DNA from 3 places in the Mesorhizobium sp. M7A.F.Ca.US.014.04.1.1 genome. Region 2 is predicted to be linked to each of the others. Evidence: riboswitches for the same ligand, from Rfam matches in the RefSeq annotation. Region 2 holds a riboswitch; each other region holds the start of a gene.
The links. A riboswitch is a leader RNA that binds a small molecule or an ion and turns the genes downstream of it on or off. The one in region 2 is predicted to bind cobalamin.
Positions count from the first base shown of each region.

Region 1: it holds a riboswitch for cobalamin, as region 2 does, so the genes downstream of both, bluB (5,6-dimethylbenzimidazole synthase) here and EOA22_RS17935 (aromatic ring-hydroxylating dioxygenase subunit alpha) in region 2, are expected to answer to the same signal.
Region 3: it holds a riboswitch for cobalamin, as region 2 does, so the genes downstream of both, EOA22_RS22240 (CbtB domain-containing protein) here and EOA22_RS17935 (aromatic ring-hydroxylating dioxygenase subunit alpha) in region 2, are expected to answer to the same signal.

Region 1 covers NZ_RZRW01000262.1:901-7,895, reverse strand. The annotation lists partial or broken gene EOA22_RS18130 (hypothetical protein) at 1-85, opposite strand, end outside; gene EOA22_RS18125 (DUF2277 domain-containing protein) at 125-391, opposite strand; gene EOA22_RS18120 (exodeoxyribonuclease VII small subunit) at 502-753, opposite strand; gene EOA22_RS18115 (histone deacetylase family protein) at 757-1,683, opposite strand; cobalamin riboswitch at 1,805-1,985, shown strand; partial or broken gene bluB (5,6-dimethylbenzimidazole synthase) at 1,988-2,713, shown strand; gene EOA22_RS18105 (hypothetical protein) at 2,836-3,819, opposite strand; gene EOA22_RS18100 (TetR/AcrR family transcriptional regulator) at 4,104-4,712, opposite strand; gene EOA22_RS18095 (MFS transporter) at 4,833-6,056, shown strand; gene EOA22_RS18090 (GNAT family N-acetyltransferase) at 6,094-6,636, opposite strand; gene ribB (3,4-dihydroxy-2-butanone-4-phosphate synthase) at 6,670-6,995, opposite strand, start outside.
Region 2 covers NZ_RZRW01000259.1:665-7,737, reverse strand. The annotation lists gene EOA22_RS17950 (DUF680 domain-containing protein) at 1-7, opposite strand, end outside; gene EOA22_RS17945 (DUF680 domain-containing protein) at 77-277, opposite strand; gene EOA22_RS17940 (DUF680 domain-containing protein) at 357-554, opposite strand; cobalamin riboswitch at 1,066-1,268, shown strand; gene EOA22_RS17935 (aromatic ring-hydroxylating dioxygenase subunit alpha) at 1,383-2,630, shown strand; gene EOA22_RS17930 (hybrid-cluster NAD(P)-dependent oxidoreductase) at 2,656-3,756, shown strand; gene EOA22_RS17925 (PqqD family protein) at 3,926-4,357, shown strand; gene EOA22_RS17920 (hypothetical protein) at 4,404-5,453, shown strand; gene EOA22_RS17915 (glycosyltransferase family A protein) at 5,468-6,202, shown strand; gene EOA22_RS17910 (glycosyltransferase family A protein) at 6,258-7,010, shown strand; gene EOA22_RS17905 (glycosyltransferase family A protein) at 7,010-7,073, shown strand, end outside.
Region 3 covers NZ_RZRW01000369.1:366-5,596, forward strand. The annotation lists partial or broken gene mgtE (magnesium transporter) at 1-693, shown strand, start outside; gene EOA22_RS22220 (MerR family DNA-binding transcriptional regulator) at 851-1,237, shown strand; gene EOA22_RS22225 (isoprenylcysteine carboxylmethyltransferase family protein) at 1,323-1,799, opposite strand; gene EOA22_RS22230 (DUF1624 domain-containing protein) at 1,796-2,794, opposite strand; gene EOA22_RS22235 (MFS transporter) at 3,018-4,217, shown strand; cobalamin riboswitch at 4,283-4,479, shown strand; gene EOA22_RS22240 (CbtB domain-containing protein) at 4,515-4,694, shown strand; gene EOA22_RS22245 (CbtA family protein) at 4,710-5,231, shown strand, end outside.

The sequences.
Region 1 (6,995 bases), on a different contig from region 2:
TGGCGTTCGGAATGACCATCAATTCGATCTGATCGCTGGCGAACGCATCGCCCACCTCAGGGTCTTTCCCGGGGAAGAAGCTCATGGACTCTCCTTGTCGGTGGTCGAAGGCCGCCTGGCCGCATCAGGCAAAGCGGATGGCCGCCTTTGCCCGCAGCTTGGCCGCCACCTCTTCGCGATTGCGCGGATGCTGATGGGTTTCCAGGGAATCGAGCAGTTCGCGCGCCGAGGCCGCGATGGCGTCGACGGCATGATCGAAGGCGTGCTGGTTCTGCTTCGAGGGTCGCGTCGTTCCGCTCAGCTTGCGGACGAACTGAAGGGCCGCGTCGCGCACCTCGTCATTGGTTGCCGGCGGATCAAAATTGAACAGGGTCTTGATGTTTCTGCACATCGCTTCCGTATCTCCTCTTGTCCTTGAGCTGTTTCAATCGCAACGAGTTATATCCTCGATCATGATCATGTCCAAAAACCGGTGAGGCGAGGCCATCGTTCGGACCGGCCTCAATCCGCGTCGAGCGGCTCCGTTCCAACCGGCTTGCCGTCGCGCGACAGCCTGATCTTCTCGACCTTGTCCTCGGCGGCCTTCAGCAGCCGGTCGCAATGCGCCTTCAGCGCCTCGCCACGTTCATAGATCCTGATCGACTGGTCGAGCGGCACGTCGCCACGCTCCAGATCATCGACGATCTTCTCCAGCGCATCGAGTGCCTGCTCGAAGCTCATCGCCTTGACGTCTTCGTTGGTCTCACCAGCCATCGTTCATCCTTTCATCAGTCGCCCGACATGGGCGGCGACCGAAAATGCCAATCCCTGCAGATCGTAGCCGCCCTCGAGCAGGCTGACGAGCCGGTTGCCGCTGTGGCGTGCCGCGCGCTGCATCAGCTGGCCGGTCGCCCAATCGAAATCATCCTCGGTCAGATTGATCTCGGCCAGCGGATCGCGGTGGTGCGCGTCGAACCCGGCCGAAATGATGATCAGGTCGGGCGCGAAATTGTCGAGCGCGGGCAGGACGCGCGACAGGAAGGCATCGCGAAACACTTCGCTGCCGGTCTGCGGCGCCAGCGGTGCGTTGACGATGTTGCCGGCGCCCGTTTCGGTCTTCGCTCCGGTGCCGGGATAAAGCGGCATCTGGTGTGTCGAGCAATAGAGCACCGAGGGATCGTCCCAGAAAATATCCTGCGTGCCATTGCCGTGATGCACGTCCCAGTCGACGATGGCAACGCGCTCGACACCGTGTTTCTTCTGCGCATAACGCGCCGCGATCGCCGCCGTGTTGAACAGGCAGAAGCCCATGGCCGTGGTCTTTTCGGCATGATGGCCGGGCGGCCGGGCGGCGACGAAGACGTTGTCGGCGCGGCCCGAAAAGACATCATCGACGGCGGCGTTGGCGGCGCCGATCGCGGTGATCGCCGCTTGCCAGCTCTTCGGACTGGCAGTGGTGTCGGCATCGATGCGGGCAATCCCCTCGTCGGGAATGGCGGCGCGCACGCGGGCGACGAAATCGGCGGGATGCGCGTAGAGGATGGTGGCCTCGTCGCCTTCCGGCGCCTGGATACGATCGAGCCCGGCAAAGGCTTCCTCGTCGAGCACGCGCTCGATGGCACGCAGGCGGTCGGGCCGCTCGGGATGTCCGGGCGGCGTGAGATGCTCGAGGAAGATCGGATGCGTGTAGAGACGGGTGGTCATCGTCCTAATCTAGTGACCCGGATCGACAAAGGCCATGCACGGGCGGCCGATGACTGGGGAAAATCGCGCCTGCGTCCATTCGTGTCGCCGCAGGCATTGGCCTCGCCGGCGCTTCGGCGTAAAGTCCTTGGCACTGCCTGGTGCCCGCCGCAAGCGGGAGAATCGGGAACACGGTTGAATTCCGTGGCGTGCCCAACGCTGTGAGGGGGACCGCGCCGGTAAATGCCACTGTCGATGACGGGAAGGCACCGGACGCGGGTTGATCCCAAGCCAGAAGACCGGCCTGGCAGGCATCGTCATCCGCATGGTCGGGCGGGTGGCATCAGAGCGACGTGCGTCCATTTGGACGCACAAAGTACGCTCTGACCGTTTTGAATCTGCAATCGCAAGGGGACAAGCGATGCCGGAACATATGACCGCTGCCATTGACGATGGATTCGACCAGAATGCGCGCGATGCGGTCTATCGCGCCATGTTCACGCGGCGCGACGTGCGCAGCCATTTCCTGCCCACCGCGATCGATGACGACGTGCTGGCGCGGCTGCTGCTTGCCGCCCATCACGCGCCATCGGTCGGCTTCATGCAGCCATGGAATTTCATTGTCATTCGCGATGCCGGACGACGAGCGGAGGTGCGCGACCTGTTCCTGGCCGCGCGCGAGCAGGAACTGCCGGCGATCGAGGCGGAAAAACAGGCGCTGTACCGCAAGCTCAAGCTGGAAGGCATCTGCGAGAGCGCGCTCAACATCTGCATCACTTGCGACCGGCAGCGCTCGAAGGGTTCGCCGCTGGGACGCTGGCACAATCCGGAGATGGATCTCTACAGCACCGTCTGCGCGGTGCAGAATTTCTGGCTGGCCGCGCGTGCCGAGGGCGTTGGCGTCGGCTGGGTGAGCATCATCGAGGCTGAGGCGCTGAAGCGGCTGTTGGCCATTCCGGATCACGTAACGCCAATCGCCTATCTCTGCGTCGGCCGTGTTTCCGAGTTCGCTTCCAAACCGGACCTTGAAACGCATGGTTGGGGACGGCGGCTGCCGCTGCCGGAACTGATCATGAGCGAGACGTTTTCCGGGCAAGGCGAGACACAGCTCAAGTCCACCGTGGCGCGCCTCAACACCGTTTCTGCCTCACCAGACACCACCTGCCCGGCCGATCAGGGTGTGGCGCCGGCCGTACCCCAGCGCGAACCGCCGAAGGAGGCGAGCGCCTTGTCCTTGAGCTCCCTGAACTTCGACGACGCCTCGGCCAACCGGGCGTCCCAGGCCGGATCCGGCACCTGGCCCGCGATGGTCTTGAAATAGACCTGCATCAGGCAAGCGATGGCGAAAGGCTCGATGAAGGCCGCCTTGAATGCCCAGGCGAAGACGATGGCGAGCACGAAGGCCCAGCCGGCGAGCTGGCCGGGCATCAGGAACAGAATGGCGCCGGCAGGCGCCAGCATCATCAGAAAGATGACGAACGACACGCCCCACATGATGACCGCCAGCCAGACGGCGTTCTTGACCATGACCTTGCCGTTCTGGGCATAGAGCACGACGCCTTGGCGCGCCGTCTCGAAGGGTGAGGCTGAATTGATGCGGATGTTGTAACCGAGGATGATCTCGTCGACATAGGTCAGCGACAGGCGGATCACCGTGTTGATGAAGGAGACCAGGCCGCTCAGGCCCGGTATCGGCAGGAAGGCGGCGATACCGCCGAGCAGGCCGGTGATGGCGCGGATGGCACCCTTGACGAGCTGGTCGACGACGAAAAGGATATTGGCCTCGGCAAAACGCTGGGTGACGACATCCCTGGCGTAGGCGATCTGGTCCTGACCGCCGGGAATGTCGCGGCCGTCGATCAGATGAACCATGACGGCGATGTGGCCGGCCTTGACGATATAGAGGATGTATTCGCGGATCCAGTAGACCGCGATCGAGACGATGCCAAACCCGACCACGCCGCCCCACAGGGCAAAGGACATGGGCCCGTCGGGATCGGTGGAGATATGGCCGACGCCATAGCCGACCGAGGCACCGGTGCCGGTCGCCATGATGTAGGCCAGCGTGATGCCGAAATAGACGATCATACGAAAGACGATGAACGGCCAGGTCCGCATCATGATGGACACCGACCGGCCGATCTCGAAATCCCACATGTGCCCCTCCGCCTCAGAGATGGTGGAAGAGGATGAACTCAACCCGGCGATTGTCAATTGCCGGCCCTGGCACCACAGGGCGACGAATTCTGGGCAACGGTTTTCTTTCGCAGCCTTTCGCCGGCGCATTGTCTGACGGAGCATCAAACGAAAAACCCGCCTGTGCGGCGGGTCACCGGCGCAAATCAGCACCATGGACGAATATGTACCTTAGCTGAGGGCAGGTGTCAAGAAAAAATTCCTATCGGGAACAGCTGCCGGCACGAAAAGCTCCGGTGGGAACTTCAATTCGACTGCGGATCCGGCTTCTTGAGCAGGCCTTCGAGCAGTTGCTTGAACGCCGTCACCACCTTCTTGGACGTCGCTTCGGGGTCGTCCGAATTGGCGATCCGTTGCGCTGCCTGGCTGCTCGCTCCGTTGATCAGTCGCGAGGCCGTCTCGGGGTCGAGGCTCGAGACAACGACCCCCTCCTCCTGCAGCGCGGTCAGATGGTCGGTCATTGACACGATGCACGCACTGGCATTCGGCCATTGCGCTGGATCCCCCAGCACGGCCGGGCCATCCCGGAACATGATGCGCTGGATTTCCGGCTCCAGCGCCATCTCGATATAGGTCGAGCACTCGTCGACGAAATGCTGCCAGCGGGTCGGCGCTCTCGACGCGACCTCATTGATGCGCGCCGCCATTTCGCCGTCGATCTGGGCTATGACCGCCTGCAGCAGCCCCTTCTTGTCGCCGAAATGATGATAGAGCGCGCCGCGCGTCAGCCCGGCCGAAGCGGTGAAATCATCCATCGAGGCTTCCGCATAGCCTGTTGTGCCGAAGGCATGGCGGGCCGCCGCGATCAGCTTTGCGCGCGTCTCGGCGATCATCTCCTTGCGGGGTCTGTGCATGGCTTCTGGCCCTATTCACATACGTAACGTATGCCAATTGACATACGCGGCGTATGCTCTATTTAACAATCATACGCTTCGTATGTAATTGCCGAATCGTCCTTTGTCGAGGAACCACCCATGCAAAATCCCTATGCGGAAATCTTTCGTGCCCCCGGAACCAAGGGCTTTGCGGCCGCCGGATTCATGGCGCGCCTGCCGATCGCCATGGCGCCCATCGGCATCGTGGCGATGCTGTCGCAGACGCGTGGCGAATACTGGCTGGCCGGAGCCGTCTCGGCAACATACGCGCTGGCCAACGCTTTCGTTGCGCCGCAGATATCCAGACTGGTGGACCGCCTGGGCCAGACACGGATCGTCGTGCCCACCACCATCATCGCGGTGCTGGCTTTCGCCGTCCTGATAGCGGCGGCCAACCAGGACTGGCCGGTGTGGACGCTGTTCGTGTCGGCCTTACTGGCCGCGGCCATGCCAAGCATGCCGGCGATGGTGCGGGCGCGCTGGACAGAGATTTTCCGCGGACGGCCGCAGATGAACACCGCATTCGCCTTCGAGTCCGCGGCCGATGAACTGGTCTATATCGCCGGGGCATCGCTATCGGTCGGTCTCAGTGCTGCCCTGTTCCCGGAAGCCGGCGTTCTGGTGAGCACATTATTTCTCGCATTCGGATCAGCGGCCTTCATCCTGCAACGCTCGACGGAGCCGCAAGTGCGGCCGGTGGACCATGGCTCAAGCGGCTCGGCGATCCGCCTGCGGCCGGTTCAGATCATCACCTTCGCCCTGATCTTCATCGGCGCGACCTTCGCGACGACGGAAGTCAGCACCGTGGCGATCACCAAGGAGCTTGGCCAGCCCGGCGCCGCCAGCCTTGTCATCGGCGTTTATGCGCTGGGATCGTTCGTGCTCGGCATCATCGTCGGCGCGCTCAGCCTGAAGGCGCCGCTGCAACGCCAGTTGGCCATCGCAGTCGCCCTCGTCGCGCTCGGCACGCTGTTGCCGCTCACCGCCGACACCGTGCCACTGCTGGCGCTGACCGTGTTCATCAGCGGCGTGGCGATCTCGCCGACCTTCATCACCGCCTTCGGCCTGATCGAGCGGCATGTGCCGGAGGCGATGCTGACCGAAGGCATTACCTGGGTCATGACCGGCATCGGCATCGGCATGGCGCTCGGCTCGTTCGCGGCCGGCGCGGTGGTCGATGCGTTCGGTGCCCAGAACGGGTTCTGGGTCTCTGTGGCTTCAGGCACGATCGCGCTGGCCACGGTGCTGCTTGGCCAGCGCAGCCTTGCCACGGCTGAGTGCGAGACGGACGGATGCGAAGCAGCCGCGATTGCTGCGGAATAGTTCCGGCGCGCCCGGGCCTTAGGCCGGGCGCGCCGCTCTAGGCAGCCGGGCCTGAAATATTGACTCTTCTTGGGTGCGCCAATGCCAAAACTATCGTTGGCGCCCCGTGCAGAATCACCTCTTTTTCGAAGACGAAGCCACATTTCTCCAGCACCCGTCGCGAAGCCGGATTGGCGGGGCGGACGAGGCCGACAACCCGATCGGCACGCAAGGGGCCGAACGCGGTGCGCAGTGCTTCCGTCACCAATTCCGTGGCATAGCCATGTCCCCAGCTCGCCGGATGAAGATGATAGGACAGGTTCAGACCGTCGAAATCCGCCGATACCGTGACGCCGCCGAAGCCGACCAGCTTTTCATCCGCCTCGACCGCCCAGCGGCCAAAGCCGTGCTTGTGCCAATGACCGATGTCGCGCGTCAGCCGCGCGGCGCTCTGCTGGGCTGTATCCGGGACAGGGCCCGGACGATGCGCAACAAGTTCCCGGCGCGAAAAGAGATCGATCAGGAAATCCAGATCAGCCTCTTCTGGGCGGCGCAGCAAAAGCCGCTCGCTGCGCTGGCTGGAAGGCAGGGACGCATTCATCCGTCTTCTCCGGCAACCGGATCGACGGGAGGCTCAGAGGATCTCGGTCTTGGCGATGTGGATGCCAAAACCTTCAAGGCCGACATAGTGGCGTTCGCGCGAGGCGATCAGGTTGATCGAGGAGATGCCGAGATCCTTGAGTATCTGGGCGCCTAGCCCGATCTCGCGCCACTCGTTTTCACGGCGGCGCGCCTCTTCGTGATCCTCGCGGTCGCCGCTTGCCGGCCGCTTGCGCTCCTGATGCGCAACGCCGACGGAGCCTTCTCTGAGATAGACGATGACACCGCGCCTGCGCTCGCCCATTGTCTTCATGATGGCGTCGAGCCGGTGGCTGGTGCCGAAGACATCGGTCACCACAT
Region 2 (7,073 bases):
TGTTCATTTTAGTCTCCTGAATTCTGGATTTCGCCAGGACGGCAGACACAGCTGCCGTCGGTTGCGAAATTGGTTGTTAGCGACCGAAGAGGTTACGGTCGCTGCCCTGAGCGGGCGTCTGGGCAGCCGGTTCCGAGGTTTTGGTGGAAGCCGTGTACGACTGGTCCACAGCGGCGGCAGGCTGGTTGGGGCCGTTCGAACCGTAGTTGTCGCTGCCCGCGAAAGCGCTGCCGGTGATGGCCAGAACGGCGGCGGCAGCAATGAGGATCTTGTTCATCTTGAATACTCCTGAATGTCTGAATTTCGCCAGGGCGGCGGGCGAGCCCGCCGTCGACCGGGAAACTGGGAATCGGCTGTTAGTTGTTGCCGAAGAGGTTGCGGTCAGCACCCTGGGCAGGCGCCTGAGCAGCCGGTTCCGACTTCTTGGTCGAAGCGGTGTACGAGCTGTCGACAGCAGTGGCTGCCGCGGCGTTGGAACCGTAGTGGTCGCTACCAGCGAAGGCGCTGCCGGAAATGGCCAGAAGGGCTGCGGCAGTGAGAATGATCTTTTTCATTTTTGGTACTCCAGTATCGTCTTTTTTCCGTCCGTCTAGCGGCGTGTCTTGGAAATGAAATCGCGTCGTTCGGACAGCCCCGATGTGGGAGGGCAAGGTCGTCTTTTCCAATCACGAAGTTGTTCCGTGTGGACCATGAATCCACACCTTGAAATTGTGCCAACGGAATCTAGGGATGCATTTTTCTTCTTCATATCAGTGTGTTAGGTGTAGCCACCTGATGGATCACTGACTGTTTCAGAGGCCCAGCGTTCACACCGTCCTGCACGCACCGTCAACAGAAACGAACCGTTCGGTTCGATTTTAGGGCGAACTAATAGTCATTTTTCGAAACCATTAACCTTTTTTGACCCCCCGCGAAGGGTCGGATTCGGGAAGATCGCAGCCGGCAAATGGCCGCCCGGGAGGTGGGATCTCGGCCCGCGACGAGCTGCAGTAGCGTTTCGCATGCCGTGTCGCGCCGCATGGATACGATGTCGTTTTCATGCCGACGGCGCGCCCGCGATCGTGGTTAGATCATACCATCTCAGGTGCCGCTTCGTGACGACGAGGCGGAGAATTGGGAAGCCGGTCAGAATCCGGCGCTGCCCCCGCAACGGTGGTGGAGTTCAAGTCGCAACGGGAGACCACTGGGCAACCGCCTGGGAAGGTGTCGCGATGGTCCGCAAGGACAACTCCAGAGCCCGGAAACCAGCCCGAGATTTTTAGACTCGACTGATCGCGGTGGGCGGTCAAGAGGTGGATAGCGCATGTCCGGCACACAGCCGGCCTGCGCTTCAATCCTTCCTCCGTCACCACCAGTTCAGTCCTTAGGAACGAGGACAGGACATGGATATCCGCAACGACATGCTGAGGCTCCTGAAGGGGCGCCGGCAAGGCTTTTCGCTGGAGCAGCCCTTCTACACCGATCCGGACTACTTCAAGCTCGACATGGAGCTGATCTGGTATCGCGACTGGCTGTTCATCGGCCATGATTGCGAACTGCCGAAGCCGGGCAGCTACATCACCGTGCAGGTCGGCGATTATCCGGTCGTCCTTGTCCGCGACCAGCACGGCAAGATCAACGCCTTCCACAATTCCTGCCGCCATCGCGGCAGCCGCGTGTGCAACACGGAGAAGGGTACCGCGGCAAAGCTCGTCTGCCCGTATCATCAGTGGACCTACGAGCTGGACGGCCGCCTGCTGTTTGCCCGCCAGATGGCCGACGGTTTCGACAAGAGTGATTTCGGCCTGAAGCCGGTCGCCTGCGAGAGCGTCGGCGGCTACATCTTCATCTGCCTGGCCAAGGAACCGGCAGATTTCGCGCCGATGCGGGCGATGATCGAACCCTATCTTTTGCCGCACCGGCTGCGTGAAGCAAAGATCGCCTTCGAGAGCACGATCGTCGAGAAGGGCAACTGGAAGCTGGTCTGGGAAAACAACCGCGAGTGCTACCACTGCGCCGCCAATCATCCCGAGTTGTGCAAGACCTTCCCCGAGGCTCCAACCATAACCGGCGTCCATGGCGCCGACAGCGACCCTGAAATGGTCGCACACTGGGCCAGATGCGAGGCATCAGGCTTGCCGAGCAAATTCCGCATCGATCCGGCAGGGCAGTACCGCGCCACCCGCGCGCCGCTGCTGCGCGATGCCGTCAGCTACACCATGACGGGAAAACGGGCGGTCCAGAAGAACCTGTCCGACAGCGTTTCAACCGACCGCATCGGCTCCTTGCTGCTCTATCACTATCCGACGACCTGGAACCATATCCTCGGCGACCACGCCGTTACCTTCCGCGTGCTGCCGATCAGTGCCACGGAAACCGCAGTGACAACGAAATGGCTCGTCCACAAGGATGCGGTCGAAGGCGTCGACTACGACCTCGCTGAGCTCACCCATGTCTGGACCGAGACCAACGACCAGGACCGCCGCATCGTCGAGGAAAACGCCTTCGGCATCCTGTCGCCGGCCTATGAACCAGGCCCCTATTCGGAGCTGCATGAGGGCGGCGTGATCCAGTTCGTCGAGTGGTACGCGTCGTTCATCGGGCCGCGCCTTGCCGAAGGCGGCCGGCCGGCCCTGCGCAGCGTCGCCTAGCCCAGGGGACAAGAGGATGAATGCGATGACGGACCTTGGCCTCTATCGCCATCTCGACCAGATGACGCCCTGGAACGACAGGCTGCAGGTGCTGGAAGTGATCGGCGTCAGCGACGAAGCGCCTGACGTGAAGACCTTCACCTTCCGCTCCGACAACCAGACCTGGTTCCGCTACAAACCGGGGCAGTTCGTGACTCTGGAACTGCCGACATCGGACGGGCCGCTGATGCGCACCTACACGCTGTCGTCCTCGCCGTCGCGGCCGTTCTCGATCGCGGTGACGGTCAAGGCGCAGGCGGGCAGCACCGGTACGCGCTGGATGTTCGACCATCTGACGCCCGGTTCGCACGTCAAGGCCTATGGGCCGACCGGCGACTTCTCGCTGCACAGCCACCCGGCCGCCAAATACCTGTTCATTTCGGCCGGTTCCGGCGTGACGCCGATGATGTCGATGCTGCGCTGGCTGAACGACTGCGCGCCATGGACCGATGTCGGCTTCGTCAACTGCGCGCGCCGCCCGGAAGAGATCATTTTCCGCAAGGAGCTCGAACTGCTCGGCAGCCGCATGCCTGGGCTGTCGCTCGGCTTCATGATCGAGGAGCGGTCGAGCCGCGAGGGCTGGTTCGGCCATATGGGCCGCATCGACGCGATCCGGCTGCCATTGCTGGCGCCCGATTTCCGCGAGCGCGAGATTTTCTGCTGCGGCCCCGATCCTTTCATGCGCGCCGTGCGCGGCATGCTGGACGCAGCCGGCTTCGACATGGCGAAATACCATCAGGAAAGCTTTGCCGCGCCTGCCGTGGAGGAGATCCCGGCGCCGTTCTCGCCGCCGGCGGAAGACGGCGCCGCTGCCACCGTGGAGGCCGTGACACCGATCCGGTTCTCGCATTCCGATGTCGATGCCGAATGCGTCGCCGGCCAGACCGTGCTGCAGACGGCACGCGCCTCGGGGGTGCGGATTCCCGCCGCCTGCGAGTTCGGCCTGTGCGGCACCTGCAAGGTGAGGAAGGTCGCGGGCGACGTCGAGATGAGCCACAATGGCGGCATCCTCGATCACGAAATCGAAGACGGCTTTATCCTCGCCTGTTGCTCGAAGCCGCTTTCGGCGCTTGAAATCGAGGCGTGACCGGCAGGCACGGTCAGAGGCTGTCCATGCCCGCGCGGCCTGCAGCTGCGCTCGGCCGGGCCTACGCCATCTTGCCAAAAACCCTGCAAATGGTTAGACGCCTGCAACGGTGGGGTTGACCGTAGGGCCCGAAGATCATCTCCGCGGCCTGCTTCGGCGGGGAGCAAACATGCGACAATCCGGCGTATATGCCATTGCCAGCAAGGATATCGTCTTTGAATCCTTCGATGGCGAAGCCGTCGTTCTCGACCTGACCACCGGTAAATATTTCGGCTTCTCTGATTCAGGCAGCAGGCTTTGGGATGCACTGTCGTCCGGCGTGCCTGCCTCCGAACTGGTCGGCGCCGCGACCGGGATTGGCGCCCTCGATGCCGCCGCGATTGACGGCTTTGTTTCACAATTGCTCGAATTCGGTTTGCTGGCGGCCGCAACCGATGGCGTGGCAAGACCGGTTCCCAGCGAATTGCTGGCTCAGCTCGCCGCTGCCGGCGAGCCCCTCAAGGTCGACATCCATGACGACCTTGCCGACCTCATTGTCGTCGATCCCATCCACGAGGTCGAGGAGCCCCTCGGCTGGCCCGCAGTGAAGCAGGCCAACTGAGGCGCGCCAGGCTCTCGTTGCCGGACGGCTCCGGAACAGGCAGACCATGCCGAACGTCACTCTCGAAAACCTGACTGACTACGCACGTCATGTCCTGGCGCAAGCGCAGAGCAGCGCCGCGCATTATCCACTGACCTGCAAGGTGGGTTTGCCGCATCTGGAGTTGACCGCTCATGTGAGTGCCGGCGCGTTGGCGGATGCCTTCGCTCATGGCTTTGTCACGGCTGCGGACAACCGAGCGCCTGCCGACATCTGCCGCATCTTCGTCGCACATCCCGGCATTGACGGCATCGCGGCACCGGCCAGATGGGGCCAAGGACCCTTCACGCAGCATGGCTTCGCCACCAGGCTGGCGGAAGCCGGATTGCGCGGCAACCATTTCCACGACCTGGATTTCTGGCAGTTCTATGATCCGCAACGTCGCGTTGGCGTGCAATTGATGGCCTCGGCCGATGCCTTTCCACCGTGGGAGCCGGGAGCGCCGCTGCGCCCCTTCCTCCATTGGGAATATGCGGCACGTGGCATGCGGCTGGCCCATGCGGGGACGCTCGGCACCAAAGGCAGGGGCGTACTGCTGGCCGGCGCGGGCGGCGCCGGGAAATCCGGGACCGTCGCCGCCGGCCTCCTCCACGGGCTGGACAGCGTCGGCGACGATTATGTGCTGGTCGACCTCTCCAACGGCGTGACTGCCCGCCCGTTGTTTTCAACACTCAAGCAGGATCCCCAGGGATTCGCGCGACTTGGGCTGGATCACCGGCTGCCAGCTCATAGCCCGCTCAACTGGCAAGGCAAATATGCTTTTCACATTCATGACATCGCGCCCCGGCCGGTGCCTGAAACCCTGGACATCGTTGCGCTGCTGGTGCCACATATCGGCGGAGGCGGGGCAAGTTCGATCGTGCCGGTGTCGCGGAGGGATGCCATGATTGCCTTGGCGCCGTCCGGCATAGCGCAGATGCCGGGCGAGCGGGAGAGCGGCTTTCGCTTCTTCAGCGACCTGACCCGCCTGCTGCCATGCTATCGTCTGTCGCTGGGGACGCAGCCACAGGAGATAGCCGGCACGATTGCGGACTTTCTTGTGCGGGGCGCTTCGTGAAACTGAGCGTGATAATGCCCGTCTATAACCGTGAACGCTATGTCGTTTCGGCATTGCGCTCGCTGGTGCGGCAGCGGGACGCCGCCGATCTCGACATCATCGTCATCGACGACGGTTCGACCGACGGCTCTGCTGAGGCCGTACGCTCGATGATGGGCGAAAACCCCTGCATCCGACTCTTCCAGCAATCGAACATGGGCGTGGCCAGGGCGCGCAACGCCGGGCTGCGGCAACTGCCGCCGGATGCGGAGTTCGTGTCATTCCTGGATTCTGACGACATCTCGCTGGCCGGACGGTTCAAGGCCGATCTCGCCCGCTTCGAGGCTACCTCCGGGCTTGAGCTAACCTATTCGCTGATGACGCTGGTCGACCGGATCGACGACGAGAAGCTCGAGCCGGAGGCGGACTGCTGTACCATGACGCTTCGCGGAATTTCGCTGAGCACCGCTCTCTTCAGTCGAACGCTTGTCGATCGCATCGGCCATTTCGACGAGGACTTTGAGCAGTCCGAGGACACGGATTATCTGTTGCGAGTCTTCGAAACCGGTCCGCGCTACGAATTGCCGAACACCGTCGCGATCTACTACCGACGCCACGCCGGAAATGTCACCAAGGAACATAGCGGCAGGGTCCGCAACCACTTGCGTGCAATCCACAAGTCGATGCGGCGGCGCAAGGCCGATCCGTCACGGCGAGAGGTCCAGGGCATCTTCGAATTGAAGAGTCCCGCCGATTGGCGGATGCCATGATGCTCGAGACAATCGGCTCGGATCAGCCAAGCCCGCAACGCTGCTGGAGACGCCGATGAGGCTGAGCGTCATCATGCCGGTCTACAATCGCGAACAATTCGTTGGCCTGGCGCTGCGCTCGTTGCTCAGGCAGCGCGAAGACATCGATCTCGACATCATCGTCATCGACGACGGGTCGACCGATGGCTCGGCAGCCGTCGTACGGTCGTTGATCGACGAGGCCCCATGCATTCGTCTTTTCCAGCAGATCAATGGCGGGGTCACCAAGGCGCGCAATGCCGGGCTGAAGCAGTTGCTGCCGCAGACGCGTCTGGTGTCGTTTCTCGATTCGGACGACATCTCCCCGATAGGCCGCTTCAAGGCGGATCTCGCCTGCTTCGAAGAGGATCCTGGCCTCGAGCTGACCTATTCGCGCATGACGCTGGTCGACAAGATAGATGGCGAGACACTGGAACCGGCCGCCGACAGCCACTCCATCACCGTGCGAGGGATCCACCTGTCCGCCGGGATCTTCGCGCGAGACCTCATCGAGCGCACCGGTGGTTTCGACGAGGATTTCAAACAGGCCGAGGACACCGACTATCTGTTGCGTATCTTTGAGAGCCAGGCAAAATACGTTATGCCCGATACGGTGGCTCTCTATTACAGGCGTCATCCCGGCAACATGACCAAGGAAGCCGATGTGCCCTTTCGCGAGTTCATGCGCGCCATTCACAAGTCGATGAAGCGTCGCAAGGCCGATCCCAGCTTGCGCCGGGTGGAGGGGATCTTCGACTTCAAGGATCTCGCGCAGTGGCGGTTCCTTTGATGGCAGGCTACGGCGTCGTCATTCCGGCTTTCAACGCGGCCGCCACCATAGGCGCTGCCCTGA
Region 3 (5,231 bases), on a different contig from region 2:
GCGCGGGAATTCGAGCAGTACGATCTTTTGTCGGCCGCGGTCGTCGACGAGAACGAACGGCTGGTTGGCGTTCTGACCATTGACGATGTCGTCGACGTCATCCAGCAGGAGGCCGAGGAAGATCTGATGCGCATGGGCGGCGTCGGCGACGAAGAGCTTTCCGACAGCATCTTTTCGACCTCGCGCTCACGCGTTCCGTGGCTGCTGATCAACCTTCTGACCGCGTTCCTGGCGGCGTCGGTGATCAGCCTGTTCGACCGCACGATCGAACACATCGTGGCACTGGCGGTGCTGATGCCGATCGTCGCGGGCATGGGCGGCAATGCCGGCTCGCAAACCATGACCGTCACCGTGCGGGCGTTGGCGACCAGGGATCTCGACATCTACAATGCCGGCCGCATCATTCGCCGCGAGATGGGTGTCGGCTTCATCAACGGCATCGTCTTCGCCATCCTGATCGGCATCGTCGCGGCAGCCTGGTTCCGTGATCCCAATCTGGGCGGGATCATCGCGGCGGCGATGATCATCAACATGTTCGTGGCCGCCCTGGCCGGCATCCTGATCCCGCTGCTGCTCGATCGTTTCAAGGTCGATCCGGCGGTCGCTTCGGCGGTCTTCGTCACCACGGTTACCGACGTCGTCGGTTTCTTTGCATTTCTCGGCATTGCCACGTGGTGGTTCGGCGTGCCCTGAAGGCACGCCTTTTGGCTCAATTGACTTTTACGTAAATGCCGTGCGAGGCTCGCGCGGGGCGCCATGTCGATTCCGGCATGGCATGGGTTTTGGTTCGGGACAGAAGGGTGACGCCGCCATGGCGATCGCCCCGGTGTTTCGGCGTGTGGGAGTGGCAATGCGAGAATATTATTCGATCACCGAGTTGACCCGCGAGTTCGACGTGTCGACGCGGACGCTGCGCTTTTATGAGGACGAAGGGCTGGTGCAGCCGGTGCGGCGCGGCCGCACGCGGCTGTTTCGCCCCTCCGACCGGCAGCTCATTCGCCAGATCATGCGCGGCAAAAGGCTTGGCTTCTCGATCAACGAGATTCGCGAAATCATCCAGATGTACAAGGAGCCGCCCGGCGAAGTCGGCCAGCTCAACCTGATGATCAAGCGCATCGAGGAAAAGCGCGAGGATCTCCGGCAGAAACGCCGCGACCTCGAGGAGACGCTGGCTGAACTCGACCAGGCCGAGGAGTCTTGTGTGGAGCGGCTGGTGGAGCTTGGCGTGAATACGTAGGCAGAGAGTTTGAGGGACAGCGCCCCCCTCTCTCCTGCCGGACATCTCCCCCACGAGGGGGGAGATTGGCCGCTTGAAAGCCAGCTCAAATCCAGCGGCGCACGCGTTTGGCGTAGTCGCGGTATTTCTTGCCGAATTTTGCCGCCAGCACCTTTTCCTCGCCTTCGATCGCCACCTTCTGCGTGGCATAGGCGGCGATGAACGCCAGCGGCAGGAACCACACGATGCCCGAGACAAAGGCGACGCCGATCAACAGCAGCGTGTTGGCCAGATACATCGGATTGCGGGTGACGCCGAAGGGACCCGTGGTGACCAGGTGATCGGGTACAGCGTTGGGGTTGAGCGTGGTCTTGGCCCGGATCATGGTGCGGATCGCGGTGAACCAGAGTGCGGCGACGGCAAACAGCGCCACCCAGCCGGCCGCGAACAGGATATCGCCCAGCAGGTCGCCGATCCAGGGCAGGGGATAGAGCAGGCCCAGTGCGATGCTGACGGCGATGGCGGCGATGTAGATCAGCGGCGGCCACGGTATGAGCCCCGGCTTCGGCTGGTTCTCGGTCATTCGGCCCCTCCCTCCATCAACTTGCTGTCGGTCTTGGCGGTGCACATGCCGGCGAGATCGGACAAATGCGCTTTCCACTCCGCAGTCTGATCGTTGTTGTAGAGCCTATCAAGCGTGGACTCGCCCTCGAGTGTATCGAGCATGCAGACACAGTAGCTCGTACAGAACTCGGTGTCGCGCGACTGCTCGCAGGACAGCTGGCAGGTTTTGAGGAAATTCACCTGCGGGGTTTCGACCTGCGCCGGCATGATCTGCGAGAACAGCCAGACGCAGCCGATCAGCAGCGGCTGGTGGATCAAATAGAAAGCCAGGCTGTGCCGACCGATGAAGACCAGCGGGTTGGCCAAGCGACCGGGCGCCAGATTGGCAAGCCTGGCAAGCAGGCCGGCACCTGCGGCGAGTTTCGTCACCGCGATGCCCGCAAGCACGGCGCCGAACCACGGAAACAGCGGAACGTAGTCGTTGGAGCGCGGATTGGTCGCCGACAGGCCGACCCACCACAGCCATGGGTGATCGAAGGCCTCGAAGCGCAGATAGACGGGGGCGGCGATAACGAGCGCAGCGACGACAAGCGTCAGCAGCGCCGGCAGGCGCAGGAAGGCGAGACCGAGCAGGCTGGCCAGCGCGATCTCGTGCAAGATGCCGAAGAAGATGAAGCCGTCCGGAGTGGCTATGCGGGTGACGACCGAAATCGCGATCGCGGCTCCGGCGACCATGGCGAACCGCTTCCAGAAGCCGTTCCAGCGGATTTGTCGGCCGTGGGCGAGATACAGGCTGACGCCGACCAGGAACAGGAAGGTCGAGGCGATGCAGCGCGCGTAGATCTTCCACCAGCCGAAGGCGGTCAGGCCGGGATCGGTGTAGCCGAAGAACTCCAGATCCCAGGTGAAATGGTAGCTTGCCATGGCGATCAGCGCGATGCCGCGCACGATGTCGATGGCGACGATGCGCTTTGGTCGATCCTGAACGGGTGCGGTCGGCGTTTGGATGCTCATGGTCTCGCATTCTGATTCAGCCCCGCTGGAGGACTATCACGGTTGCCCGGGACAAAAGAAGACCGGCAACCCTGCCGATAGCGCCGGATCAGCCGCGGCATTGGGCCAGTGCCGGAAAGCCTTTGGCCGGCTTCGCTTTTGCCGGATGCACGTCGGTTTCCTCTTATTGGCGCTGAGGTCGCCACGGCAGATTTGACCCGGTGAATCTGCTTCGGGGAAAGCAATGTCCACCCATGTGCGCCATCCGATCTGGCTACCGGCCCTCAAGGCCGCGGACGCGCGCACCTTCGCTTCGCTCTATGCGGTCGAATCCTTCGCCCGCGCCACGGTGTCGAGCGTCATCCCGATCCAGGCTTACGAGATCCTGCACAACGAGCAGATCGTCTCGATCCTCTACACCGTCGTGGCGATGCTCGGCCTGTCGGTGACATTGTTCATGCCGATGCTGATCCGCCGTTTCGCCCGGCGCTGGGTCTACACGGCGGGCGCCTGCCTGCTGGCCATTGGCTCGCTGTTCTTCGTCACCGACACGCTTGCCGGGCAACTGGCCGGCATGCTGTGCCGGGTGATGGGCGCCAGCGCGCTGTCGATCACGCTCAACCTCTACATCATGGACCACATCCGCAAGACCGACTTCATGCAGGCCGAATCGCTGCGCATGGCGTGGTCGATGCTGGCCTGGACCGGTGGGCCGACGCTCGGCATCTTCCTCTACACGCGCTTCGGCGTCTATGCCGCGCATGGCGCGGTGGCCGTGTTCGCGTTAGCCTTGCTGGCATTGTTCTGGACCTACCGGCTCGGCGACAACCCGTCGATCCGTCCCGGCAAGACGCGACCAGCCAATCCGCTCGCCAATATCGGCCGCTTCATCGCCCAGCCCAGGCTCAGGCTGGCCTGGCTGATCGCGTTTGGGCGCTCCTGTTTCTGGACGACGTTCTTCGTCTATGGGCCGCTGTTCATGGTCATTACGGGTGAGGGCAAGCTGGCCGGCGGCCTGCTGGTTTCGGCCGGCAACGCGCTTTTGTTCATGGCGATTTTCTGGGGCAAGGCGGGAAAGCGCTTTGGCGGCCGCAGGACCATGACATTTGCCTATTTCGCCATGTCGGTCGCGCTTCTGGCGGCGGGCTTCGTCGGCGAAACCGTGCCGCTGCTCACCGGCGCCTTCCTGCTCTGCGGCGCCTTCTTCACCATTGCACTCGACGCGCTCGGCTCGACCGCCTTCATGCGCTCGGTGCGCTCCTATGAAAGATCGCAGATGGCGGCAGTCTATCGCACCTATCTCGACTTTTCCGAGCTGACGCCGCCGCTGGTCTATTCGGTGGTGCTGGCCTTCTTCGGCCTGGGCTCGGTGTTCGTCACGCTCGGCCTGCTGGCGGCGGTCTGCGGCTTCGTGACGTGGCGCTATCTGCCGAAATCGCTTTGACCTTCATGGCGCATTCGCAACGGTCGCCGGCGGAATTTGGTTTGCCGGACGCGAGGATTCTGCCTATAGTCGCCGGTGTCGCCGGTTCCATTTTGGAGCCAAGAGGGAATGCGGTAAGGGCGGATTTCGCCCAATGCCGTGGCTGCCCCCGCAACTGTGTGCGGTAGTCCTCTCCATATGCCACTGAAGATTTTTCTTCGGGAAGGTGGGGAAGGACGCTGATCCGTGAGCCAGGAGACCTGCCGGCGACAGGAAACTGACTTCGATGCCCTCGGGTGGAGGGCGAAAGGACAAGACATGACTACCGCTTCCGTCTCCCTCGGCGCTTCCGTCTCCTCGCAGTCGCGCTTCATGCAGCTTGCGCTCGCCGCGCTGCTCGGCATTTTCGTGATGGGCTTTGTCGGCTTCTCGCATATCGATGCGGTCCACAATGCGGCTCACGACTATCGCCATTCGATGGCGTTTCCCTGCCACTGACGAGGGGCTGACATCATGAACCTGTTTCGCAACGTCGTGTTCATCGCGGCGATCGCAGGGCTCGTGGCCGGCGTCGTTCTCGCCTGCATGCAGGCCTATGCGACCGTGCCGCTGATCCTGAAGGCGGAAGTCTACGAACAGGCGGGCGGCGGGCATCACCATGACCATGCCGCTCCGGCAGCAACGGATAGCAATGCCATGAGCACAGCCGCTCCGGCCCCTGCCGAAGCGACTGCTGCGGCGGAAGACGAGGGCTGGGCGCCGGCAGACGGTTTCGAGCGTTTCGCCTTCAGCGTGCTTGCCAACATCGTCACCGGCATCGGCTTCGGGTTGATCCTGGTCGCGGTTTCCGAATTCGCCGGCGGTATCGGTGGTTGGCGCCAGGGCGTGTTCTGGGGCTTGGCCGGCTTTGCCGTGTTCACGCTGGCGCCGGGCCTCGGCCTGCCGCCGGAACTGCCGGCCATGCCGGCCGCCGATCTCACCCAGCGCCAGATCTGGTGGTGGGCAACGGTGGCGGCAACCGCTGCCGGTCTCGGC